Regions from separate parts of the Bacillus sp. C28GYM-DRY-1 genome, predicted to be linked through region 2. Evidence: riboswitches for the same ligand, from Rfam matches in the RefSeq annotation. Region 2 holds a riboswitch; the other holds the start of a gene.
What was found. Region 2 has a riboswitch for S-adenosylmethionine ahead of metN (methionine ABC transporter ATP-binding protein MetN). Riboswitches for the same ligand answer to the same signal wherever they lie in the genome.

Region 1 (4,998 bases), on a different contig from region 2:
TGACCTGACACCGATCAAATTGAGCGCCTCGATCAATTTAAAGATTTGGTGTGCTACCATCGTATCAACCACCACAACACCTGACAGATCGATTAACAGATGCTCCACGCGTCTTTTTGCACAAGCCTGAAGCGTGTTTTCCAGAATAAACTTTGCCCGTTCGGTATCAATGTCACCGACAAGCGGAAGCAGGGCTGTTGATTTGCTCAGGGTAATGACAGGCGAGCTTAATTCTAGTATCATTTCTCTTTGGGCATTTAATTGCTGTTTGGCATTCATTTCAGCATGATCGACGAATGTATAAATGGTAAAATCAAATACTCTTACAATCAAATCTGCCCATTTTTGTTTCTCTCCCGATTCAAACGCCGACTCGTGTTCTTCTGCGAACTTCTCTAAATACTTCGTATATAATCTCCTGTTTCTCATAAACTCCCGAATGACATATTGAACCGGAGTGTCAAGATGCTTTTGATCGTTCGTCAGCTCAATGACCCACTCTTCAAATCCTTCGAGAAACTGTTTTTCCGGCAAAATATACATGTCATTCAGATGACGGTAAAATTCTCTGTCCTGCTCTTTCAATTCTTCCGTTACAGATGCACTATGTAAGGCGTAAATCGAATTCGGATCGCTTTCCTCCATCGTTTCAATCCATTCCTCGGCCATTTGATCAACATGTTCTGAAAAAAATGCGTATAATTTTTCATTCAGTTTCATCACACTGCTCCTTTCCCTTTCCCCAACACTATTATAACTTGACTAACAGCTGAATCCCAGTCATACATTTTAAAGAAGCTATCCAATATTTTGAAAATCACTAATTCTTTTGGTTATATCCTAATTTTTCAAAATGCTTCAAATGGCTCTGTCCGAACGGTTGCTTTTTTCATATAATATAAGGTAACACCCTTGAATCCACTTGAAAGCATAAAAAAGGAGGGCTTTTTTATGAATGGTGAAATCCGCTTGATCCCGTATGTGACGAATGAGCAGATTATGGATGTAAACGAGCTTCCTGAGGGCATTAAAGTGATTAAGGCGCCAGAAATGTGGGCAAAAGGGGTAAAAGGCAAAAATGTGAAAATTGCTGTATTGGATACGGGCTGCGACACAAACCATCCTGATGTAAAGGACCAAATCATCGGCGGAAAGAACTTCACGGATGATGACGGCGGCAAGGAAGATGCGATCTCCGACTACAACGGACATGGCACACATGTCGCTGGAACAATTGCAGCTAACGATTCAAACGGCGGCATTACCGGGGTCGCGCCTGAGGCAAGCCTATTGATTGTGAAGGTTCTTGGCGGTGAAAACGGCAGTGGACAATACGAATGGATTATTAACGGCATCAACTACGCGGTTGAACAAAAAGTCGATATCATCTCAATGTCCCTTGGCGGACCAAGCGATGTGCCAGAGCTGGCCGAAGCAGTGAAAAACGCCGTCAAAAACGGAGTGCTTGTCGTGTGCGCAGCGGGAAATGAGGGTGACGGAGACGAACGCACAGAAGAGCTTTCCTACCCTGCCGCTTATAATGAAGTCATTGCGGTTGGATCCGTTTCCGTAGCACGAGAATTATCAGAATTTTCTAACGCAAATAAAGAGATTGACCTTGTGGCTCCGGGAGAAGATATCTTATCCACTCTCCCTAACAAGAAGTACGGTAAGCTTACCGGCACTTCAATGGCAGCTCCTCATGTCAGCGGAGCGCTTGCTTTAATCAAAAGCTATGAAGAAGAATCATTTCAAAGAAAGCTTTCTGAATCTGAGGTTTATGCACAGCTGATCCGCAGGACACTTCCGCTTAATATTGCTAAAACGCTGGCAGGCAATGGATTCCTGTATTTAACCGCTCCTGATGAGCTGGCAGAAAGAGCAGAGCAATCACATTTGCTGACCCTATAAAATTATTTTTCTTATATAATATAAACCAAATATTGTAAAATAAATTTCAAATTCTATGTTGACAACGAATTTACATTACTGTTAAGATTACCAACAAATGATTTAACTTTTCAAAAAATTAATAACATTTTCTCTTATCGAGAGTTGGGCGAGGGATTGGCCTTTTGACCCCAACAGCAACCGACCGTAATTCCATTGTGAAATGGGGCGCATTGCTTTTCGCGCCGAGACTGATGTCTCATAAGGCACGGTGCTAATTCCATCAGATTGTGTCTGAGAGATGAGAGAGGCAGTGTTTTACGCAGAAAAGCCTCTTTCTCTCATGGGAAAGAGGCTTTTTATTGTGAGAAAACCTCTTAGCAGCCTGTATCCGCGGGTTAACGAGAGTGTTTTACATATAAAGGAGGAGAAACAATGACAACCATCAAAACATCGAATTTAGGATTTCCGAGAATTGGACTGAACAGAGAATGGAAAAAAGCACTTGAAGCGTATTGGAAAGGCAGCACTGATAAAGATACGTTTTTAAAGCAAATCGACGACCTATTTTTATCCGCAGTAAAAACACAAATTGACCAGCAGATTGATGTTGTGCCTGTTTCTGATTTCACACAGTATGACCATGTACTCGACACAGCAGTCAGCTTCAACTGGATTCCGAAACGATTCAGACATTTGACAGATGCTACCGATACATACTTCGCTATCGCCCGCGGAATAAAAGACGCTGTATCCAGTGAAATGACAAAATGGTTTAATACAAATTACCATTACATCGTTCCGGAATATGATGAGAGCATTGAATTCCGACTGACAAGAAACAAACAGCTCGCAGATTACCGCCGGATCAAACAGGAATACGGCGTTGAAACAAAACCTGTGATTGTCGGCCCTTATACGTTCGTCTCGCTTGCTAAAGGCTATGAACCGTCTGAAGCAAAAGCAATTCAAAAACGCCTTGTGCCGCTATATGTACAGCTTTTGAAAGAGCTTGAAGAAGAAGGCGTAAAATGGGTTCAAATCGATGAGCCGGCGCTTGTCACAGCTTCTGCCGAAGATGTCCGAGGCGCAAAAGAATTATTTGAAAGCATGACAAACGAGCTTTCATCCTTGAATGTGCTTTTGCAGACGTATTTTGATTCTGTTGATGCTTATGAAGAGCTGATCTCTTACCCGGTACAGGGAATTGGCCTTGATTTCGTTCACGATAAAGGCAGAAACCTGGAACAGCTGAAAACACACGGATTCCCAACAGATAAAGTGCTGGCAGCAGGCGTCATCGACGGACGCAACATTTGGAAAGCAGATCTTGAAGAACGTCTCGACGCCGTTCTTGATATTCTCAGCATTGCAAAAGTCGATGAACTGTGGATTCAGCCTTCCAGCAGCCTCCTGCATGTTCCGGTAGCGAAGCACCCTGATGAGCATTTGGAGAAGGATCTGCTGAACGGATTATCTTACGCAAAAGAAAAACTAGCCGAGCTGACAGCTTTGAAAGAAGGTTTAGTATCAGGAAAAGCGGCGATCAGCGAACAGATTCAGCGGGCGAAAGCTGATATTCAGGCGCTCAAACAGTTTGCAACTAGCGCAAATTCTGAACAAAAGAAAGAGCTAGAGCAATTAAGCGATAAAGACTTCAAACGCCCCATTCCTTTTGAAGAACGGTTAGCCCTGCAAAATGAATCTCTCGGCCTCCCGCTTTTGCCGACGACTACGATTGGAAGCTTCCCGCAGTCTGCTGAAGTGCGGAGCGCACGCCAAAAATGGCGGAAAAAAGAGTGGTCTGATGAACAGTACCAAGACTTTATCAATGCAGAAACAAAACGATGGATTGATATTCAGGAAGAATTGGAGCTTGATGTGCTTGTGCACGGTGAATTTGAACGGACAGACATGGTCGAATACTTCGGTGAAAAGCTGGCCGGCTTTGCCTTCACAAAATACGCTTGGGTTCAATCATACGGCTCACGCTGTGTCCGCCCGCCAGTCATTTACGGGGATGTTGAATTTATTGAACCGATGACAGTGAAAGACACGGTGTATGCACAGTCCCTGACATCCAAGCATGTAAAAGGAATGCTGACCGGTCCTGTTACAATCTTAAACTGGTCCTTCCCTCGAAACGACATTTCGAGAAAAGAAATCGCCTTCCAAATCGGGCTTGCCCTTCGCAAAGAAGTAAAAGCGCTTGAAGATGCAGGCATTCAAATTATTCAAGTGGATGAACCGGCGCTGCGCGAAGGCCTTCCATTAAAAACCCAAGATTGGGATGAGTATTTGACTTGGGCGGCAGAAGCATTCAGATTAACCACTTCTTCCGTGAAAAACGAGACGCAAATTCATACACATATGTGCTACAGCAACTTCGAAGACATCGTCGATACAATCAATGATCTTGATGCCGATGTGATTACAATTGAACACAGCAGAAGCCACGGAGGATTTTTAGATTATTTAAAAGACCATCCGTATTTGAAAGGGCTCGGCCTTGGTGTATATGACATTCACAGCCCTCGTGTGCCATCAACTGAAGAAATGTACAACATTATCATTGATGCGCTTGCCGTCTGTCCGACTGACCGCTTCTGGGTAAACCCAGACTGCGGATTAAAAACAAGACAGCAGGAAGAAACGGTTGCCGCATTGAAAAACATGGTTGAAGCCGCAAAACAGGCAAGAGCCCGGCAGACACAACTTGTATAAAATAAAAACCATCTGTCTTCGGCAGATGGTTTTTTCTGTTAGAAAGCGGAAATCGGTTTCCGATGCTTCCCGTCCCCTTCTTTTACCATTTTGGCAGCTCCATTTTCACCAAACTCCACAAGGCTCATTGATGTATCATGTATGTAAGCATAATTTCAATATGTCATTAATGCGTCTTCACCGTTTTATTCACTCAATTCAGATGATCAAGGTTGACATTGAGCAGGAGGGGGCACTAACCCCCGACCTCTCCTACCGTGTTGTACGATGGTTTCATCTAACTCAAACGCCTGCTCTGATATCGGTTAGGTAGACCCTTACGCCTTTTTTGTTTGTATTAGTGTCAGTAACTGGACTGGCTGCACAAGGTCTGGTTGTACCCGA
Region 2 (4,998 bases):
ATGTTGCGTCAACTGTTTCCACTTTAGAATCAAGTGTGATTAATCCTGCGTTTTCAAGCAGTGCAAGCATACGGCCTTGTTCAGCGACGTTGTTTGTCAGGATAATTGTCGCACCGTTTGGAAGGTCCTTCAGTGATTTGTATTTTTTAGAGTAAATACCGAATGGCTCTAAGTGAACAGCTCCGGCATTCACAAGTTTGTAATCAGTGTTTTCTTTCATTTCTTGCTCAAGGTAAGGAATGTGCTGGAAGAAGTTCGCATCCACTTCTTTATCAGCTAAAGCTTTGTTGTACATCTTGTAATCACTAAGCACTTTCACTTTCAGCGTGTAGCCTTTTTCTTTTAACAATGGTTCAGCTTCTTTTAAAATTTCCGCGTGCGGTGTTTTTGTCGCTGCAACCACAATTTCTTTCTTGCCGGATTCAGCGCCGTTATTTGAACCGCAGGCAGCCATAACCCCTGCAAATACAAGCAGTAATGCACCAAAAAATAGCTTTTTCAATGTAAATCCTCCCTTATCGTTTGTCTATCATATTTGTGATTACATCACCAATGATTTGAATAATAAAGACGATGATTAAAATAAACACAGTGGCAACGAAGGTAACATCAGCATTATTAGACTGATATCCTTCTACGTACGCAAGGTTTCCAAGGCCGCCTGAACCGATGGCTCCGGCAATTGCCGTTGAGCCAATCAAAGCAATGGCCGTAACCGTGATACCAGAAATAAGAGCCGGCATAGACTCCGGAAGCAGGACTTTAAAAATAATCGTAGACGTCTTAGCGCCCATTGATTTAGCGGCTTCAATCACACCTTTATCCACCTCGCGCAATGCGATTTCTGCAAGACGCGCGTAAAACGGTGCCGAGCCGATCACCAGCGCCGGCAATGCGGCGTTTGGCCCTAAGATCGTACCGACTAAGAACTTCGTAAACCCTAACAGCAAAATAATTAAAATAAGGAATGGAATCGATCTGAATACGTTGACAACGGCCGCAATCACAGAGTTGACCGCTTTATTTTGCCAAAGGCTCCCTTTGCTTGTCAGGAAGAGCAGCAAGCCGAGGATCACCCCGATGACAAAAGCAAACAGTAAAGAAATCAGCGTCATATAAAGTGTTTCATATGTCGCGTTCCATAACTCAGTTAAATCAACGTTCGGGAAGTATTTTTCAAACATTCGTGATCACCTCTGCTTTTACCTGTTTGTCATTAATGAACCGGATCACGTTTTGCACTTCTTCCTCGTCTCCATCAATATGGATGAACAGGGAACCGTAAGCGCCATCCTTCGTCTGCGAGATTTTCCCTTGCAGAATATTGACGCTAACATTGAAGTTTCTGATCATCTCTGTAATCAGAGGCTGTTCAGCCGAATCACCGACAAATGTGAGCTGTACCGTTTTTCCTGATGCTGTTTCATCTAGAAGGTGCTGAAGCGTTTCTTTCGTTTCTTCCGGCTCTGTCACCTGCTGAACAAATCGTTTTGTCATGTCTTCCTTCGGATTTTTGAAGACATCAAGAACTTCGCCTTCTTCCACAACCTTTCCGTTTTCCATGACAGCGACTCTGTTGCAGATTTTGCGGATGACGTGCATTTCGTGTGTGATCAGCACAATCGTCAAACCGAGTCTTTCATTAATATCGGACAAAAGATCCAAGATTGAGTCTGTTGTTTGCGGATCTAAAGCTGATGTCGCTTCATCACAAAGGAGAACCTTCGGATTGTTGGCAAGCGCTCTGGCGATTCCGACACGTTGCTTTTGCCCGCCGCTCAGCTGAGACGGGTAAGATCTCTCTTTTCCTTCTAAACCTACCAGTTTAATCAGTTCATTGGCACGCTTGATCCGCTCGCTTTTTTTCACCCCGGCAATTTCTAAAGGAAACATGATGTTATCTCTGACAGTTCGCGACCAGAGCAAATTGAAGTGCTGGAAAATCATACTGATGTCATGGCGCGCTTTTCTTAAATCGCGTCCGTTTACTTCATTAATCTTCGTTCCCGCCACTTCCACGGTGCCTGAGGTTGGTTTCTCAAGTCCGTTCAGCAGACGGATTAAGGAACTTTTACCAGCTCCGCTATATCCTATAATTCCAAAAATCTCACCTTTTTTAATAGAAAGCGAGACATTTTGGACAGCATTGACATCTCCGTGTTTCGACTTATAAACTTTTGAAACATCTTGAAGATTGATCAAAGCAATCACCTGCCTTAACACTATTCTAAGAAATCTTCCGGGTTTTTCTGCAAAAGAAAAGCCTTTCTGCACACTTGAGCAGAAAGGCTTATATAAAATGCCTTCCTCTCATCTTTCAAAGCAGACCGCTTCGTGTGAATTGGCACCATTTCAACAGCGTTGATGGTTGCCGGGCTTCATAGGGCACTTCCCTCCACCTCTCTTGATAAGAGAAATATATAGTCTTTTTCGTCCGGAAATTCTTAATGTAGAATAGCATGGCGCATGATTACATGTCAATAAAATAAATGATGTCAACTTTTACTATTATAATAATTTCTTATTTTTTAATTCTTTAAAATTCTCTGGAAAAATCCGTTTGTCAGCCAGAGAATGGCTTCTAGTTTTAACAGGGCTCTGAATGACCCCTTCACTTTCAGGCTTCCGCTCTGAATCAGGTATTGAAGGGAAATGTCTCCGTGCAATAAATGAATGATTTCTGCTTGGTTTCCGTAAAAGGTCAGGTTGGACGTTTGGGGCGAAGAAATTTTTTTCATTTCTCCCTGTTCGTTTATTGAGACGGTTAAGGCTTCTGTTTCTCCTTGGAAGGTAATAAGCAATGTTGAAGCGTTCAAAAGGGGTTTTAAAAACAGATGCTGATACTCATCTTCTAAAACTTCCGCTTTCTCCATATGTACAACCTCCTATTTGTTGGTCATACATACACATTTCTCTTTTTGGCGCACGAACCCCTTTATAAAACGAACGACAATTTCATTGGATTGGACAGAGAAATATGTCATAAATGGGATGCGGAAGATGATTTTTGTTTAATCAGCTCATATAAATAAGAAACAGAATGAAAAGCATATCCTCTTTCAACCACTTTTCCGCCTTTAAACAGCAGAAAACAAGGAACGCTTTCAATTTGATACGCTTTTGCGAATGTCGGAGAGTAATTGACATTGTTTTTATAGAAGGCGACATCAGGCAGCATTTCTTTCACCACTGTCAGCATTTTGCTTGCAAGCTGGCAGGTGCCGCAAAACGGAGTATATAAATAAAGGAGATACACATCATCAGCAATGTGCTCAAGCTCATGTTCTTGGAGTTCTTTCATGCTATACACCTCGGGATTTTCTTTCAAGAAAAATAGTATGGACATTTAAATTCGCGCGCAGCAATACAGAGGCGACATGGTGCCTGGGCGCAGACGCTACTTCCTTATAGGCTCTGTCGATATATAGATGGCAGGCTTCGTTAAATTCTCTTTTCAGCTGTTTTCTTAATTTCTCGCCTGATTCATCAGCATCAACTAATATATAGACGTCTTTATCGTAAAGCTCGTCAGCCAATTCCTCAAGCTTCAGCTGGCTGATTGTTCCGTTGGTGCAGATAATGCGCACTGGTTCATTCAGGACGCTTTCAATTTTCTCTTTATCTGTTTTCCCTTCGACAATCATAACCTTTTCCAGCTCATCCATCTTCATCTTCTTCACCTGCCGCGTCATAATTTGAAACGTTCAGATTGTAAAAGAAGGCAGTGAAATTCACCGCCAACATTAACACCAGCCGTTTTCGTAGTCACAATCCACGTATTTTTCGTCGTTTCCTGAGACCACATCAGCTGTCTTATAAAATTTCTCATTTTCAAAGGAATAACCGGACTTAAGCTCATATTCATTCATGCTTATCATTTGGCCGATCATCTCATTTTCATGATATAACGAGAGCCGGCCATTTTGAAAGCGGCCTGTCACATCATTGGTGACATCGAGCTTTTGTTTGCTGAAAGCCATATTGGACACCTCCCATAACGTTAGCGTGTCCAATTGCCTTTGCAGCTATCCTGTTTTAGTCTTCTTGTGTCATCTCTTCGTACTGCTCTGGTGTCATCAGTTTTTCAATTTCAGAAGCGTCAGACGGCTCCACGACGATCATCCATGCTTTTTCGTACGGAGATTCATTGACGAATTCCGGACTGTCATCAAGATCTTCGTTTACTTCCACAACAGTTCCGTTAATCGGTGCATAAAGCTCAGATACCGTTTTAACGGATTCAACGCTGCCGAATGGCTCGTCCGCTTTGATTTCAGCGCCAACTTCAGGAAGTTCGACAAACACGATGTCGCCTAGCTCAGACTGGGCAAAATGCGTAATTCCGATTCTGGCTTTTTCTCCTTCAACTTTTACCCACTCGTGTTCTCCTGAGTAACGCAAATCTTTAGGTATGCTCAATTGAATCCCTCCATTTTTTACAGCACTACAATAAGAAGATAACATACTTTTCAAAAAAAAATTACATTAAGCCCAGTTTTCTTCAAATTGGTCTTCTTTAAATCCGACTGTCACTTTTTCGCCGTCTGTTGTAAGCGGGCGTTTAATCAGCATACCGTCTGAAGCCAGCAGTTCAAGCTGCTCGTCCTCCGACATGTGATACAGCTTTTCCTTGAGATTCAGCTCGCGGTATTTCATGCCGCTCGTGTTGAAAAATTTCTTGAGATCCAGCCCGCTTTTTTCATAAAGCGCTTTGAGTTCTTCTTTAGTTGGAGGCTGCTCTGCAATATGTATTTCGTTTATTTCTTTCCCATGCTCTTCAAGCCATTTCTTTGCTTTGCGGCACGTTCCGCATTTAGGGTACCAGTAAAAAGTTAACGACATCTTCTTCCCCCTCAATAAAATAATCGAGGTTATTTTAACACAGTTTGTTTTAAAAACCTAAAACAGTGCTTTTTAAAAAAAGCTCCGCGCATGCGGAGCTCTCAGGCAATCAGACAATATATTTTTCAGCCTCAAAAACGCCCGCTGCCGCTTCGC

Region 1: linked by a shared signal. The riboswitch ahead of metE (5-methyltetrahydropteroyltriglutamate--homocysteine S-methyltransferase) and the one ahead of metN (methionine ABC transporter ATP-binding protein MetN) in region 2 are both predicted to bind S-adenosylmethionine.

Annotation. Positions count from the first base shown of each region.
Region 1 covers NZ_JAUMKF010000003.1:306,783-311,780, reverse strand. The annotation lists gene rsbRB (RsbT co-antagonist RsbRB) at 1-720, opposite strand, end outside; gene isp (serine protease Isp) at 952-1,911, shown strand; SAM riboswitch class I at 2,043-2,198, shown strand; gene metE (5-methyltetrahydropteroyltriglutamate--homocysteine S-methyltransferase) at 2,326-4,614, shown strand.
Region 2 covers NZ_JAUMKF010000005.1:51,448-56,445, reverse strand. The annotation lists gene metQ (methionine ABC transporter substrate-binding lipoprotein MetQ) at 1-502, opposite strand, end outside; gene metP (methionine ABC transporter permease MetP) at 516-1,184, opposite strand; gene metN (methionine ABC transporter ATP-binding protein MetN) at 1,177-2,202, opposite strand; SAM riboswitch class I at 2,308-2,414, opposite strand; gene Q3W56_RS06870 (SCP2 sterol-binding domain-containing protein) at 2,529-2,873, opposite strand; gene Q3W56_RS06865 (thioredoxin family protein) at 2,981-3,301, opposite strand; gene Q3W56_RS06860 (toprim domain-containing protein) at 3,303-3,665, opposite strand; gene Q3W56_RS06855 (YusG family protein) at 3,744-3,980, opposite strand; gene gcvH (glycine cleavage system protein GcvH) at 4,036-4,419, opposite strand; gene Q3W56_RS06845 (arsenate reductase family protein) at 4,486-4,842, opposite strand; gene fadE (acyl-CoA dehydrogenase FadE) at 4,952-4,998, opposite strand, start outside.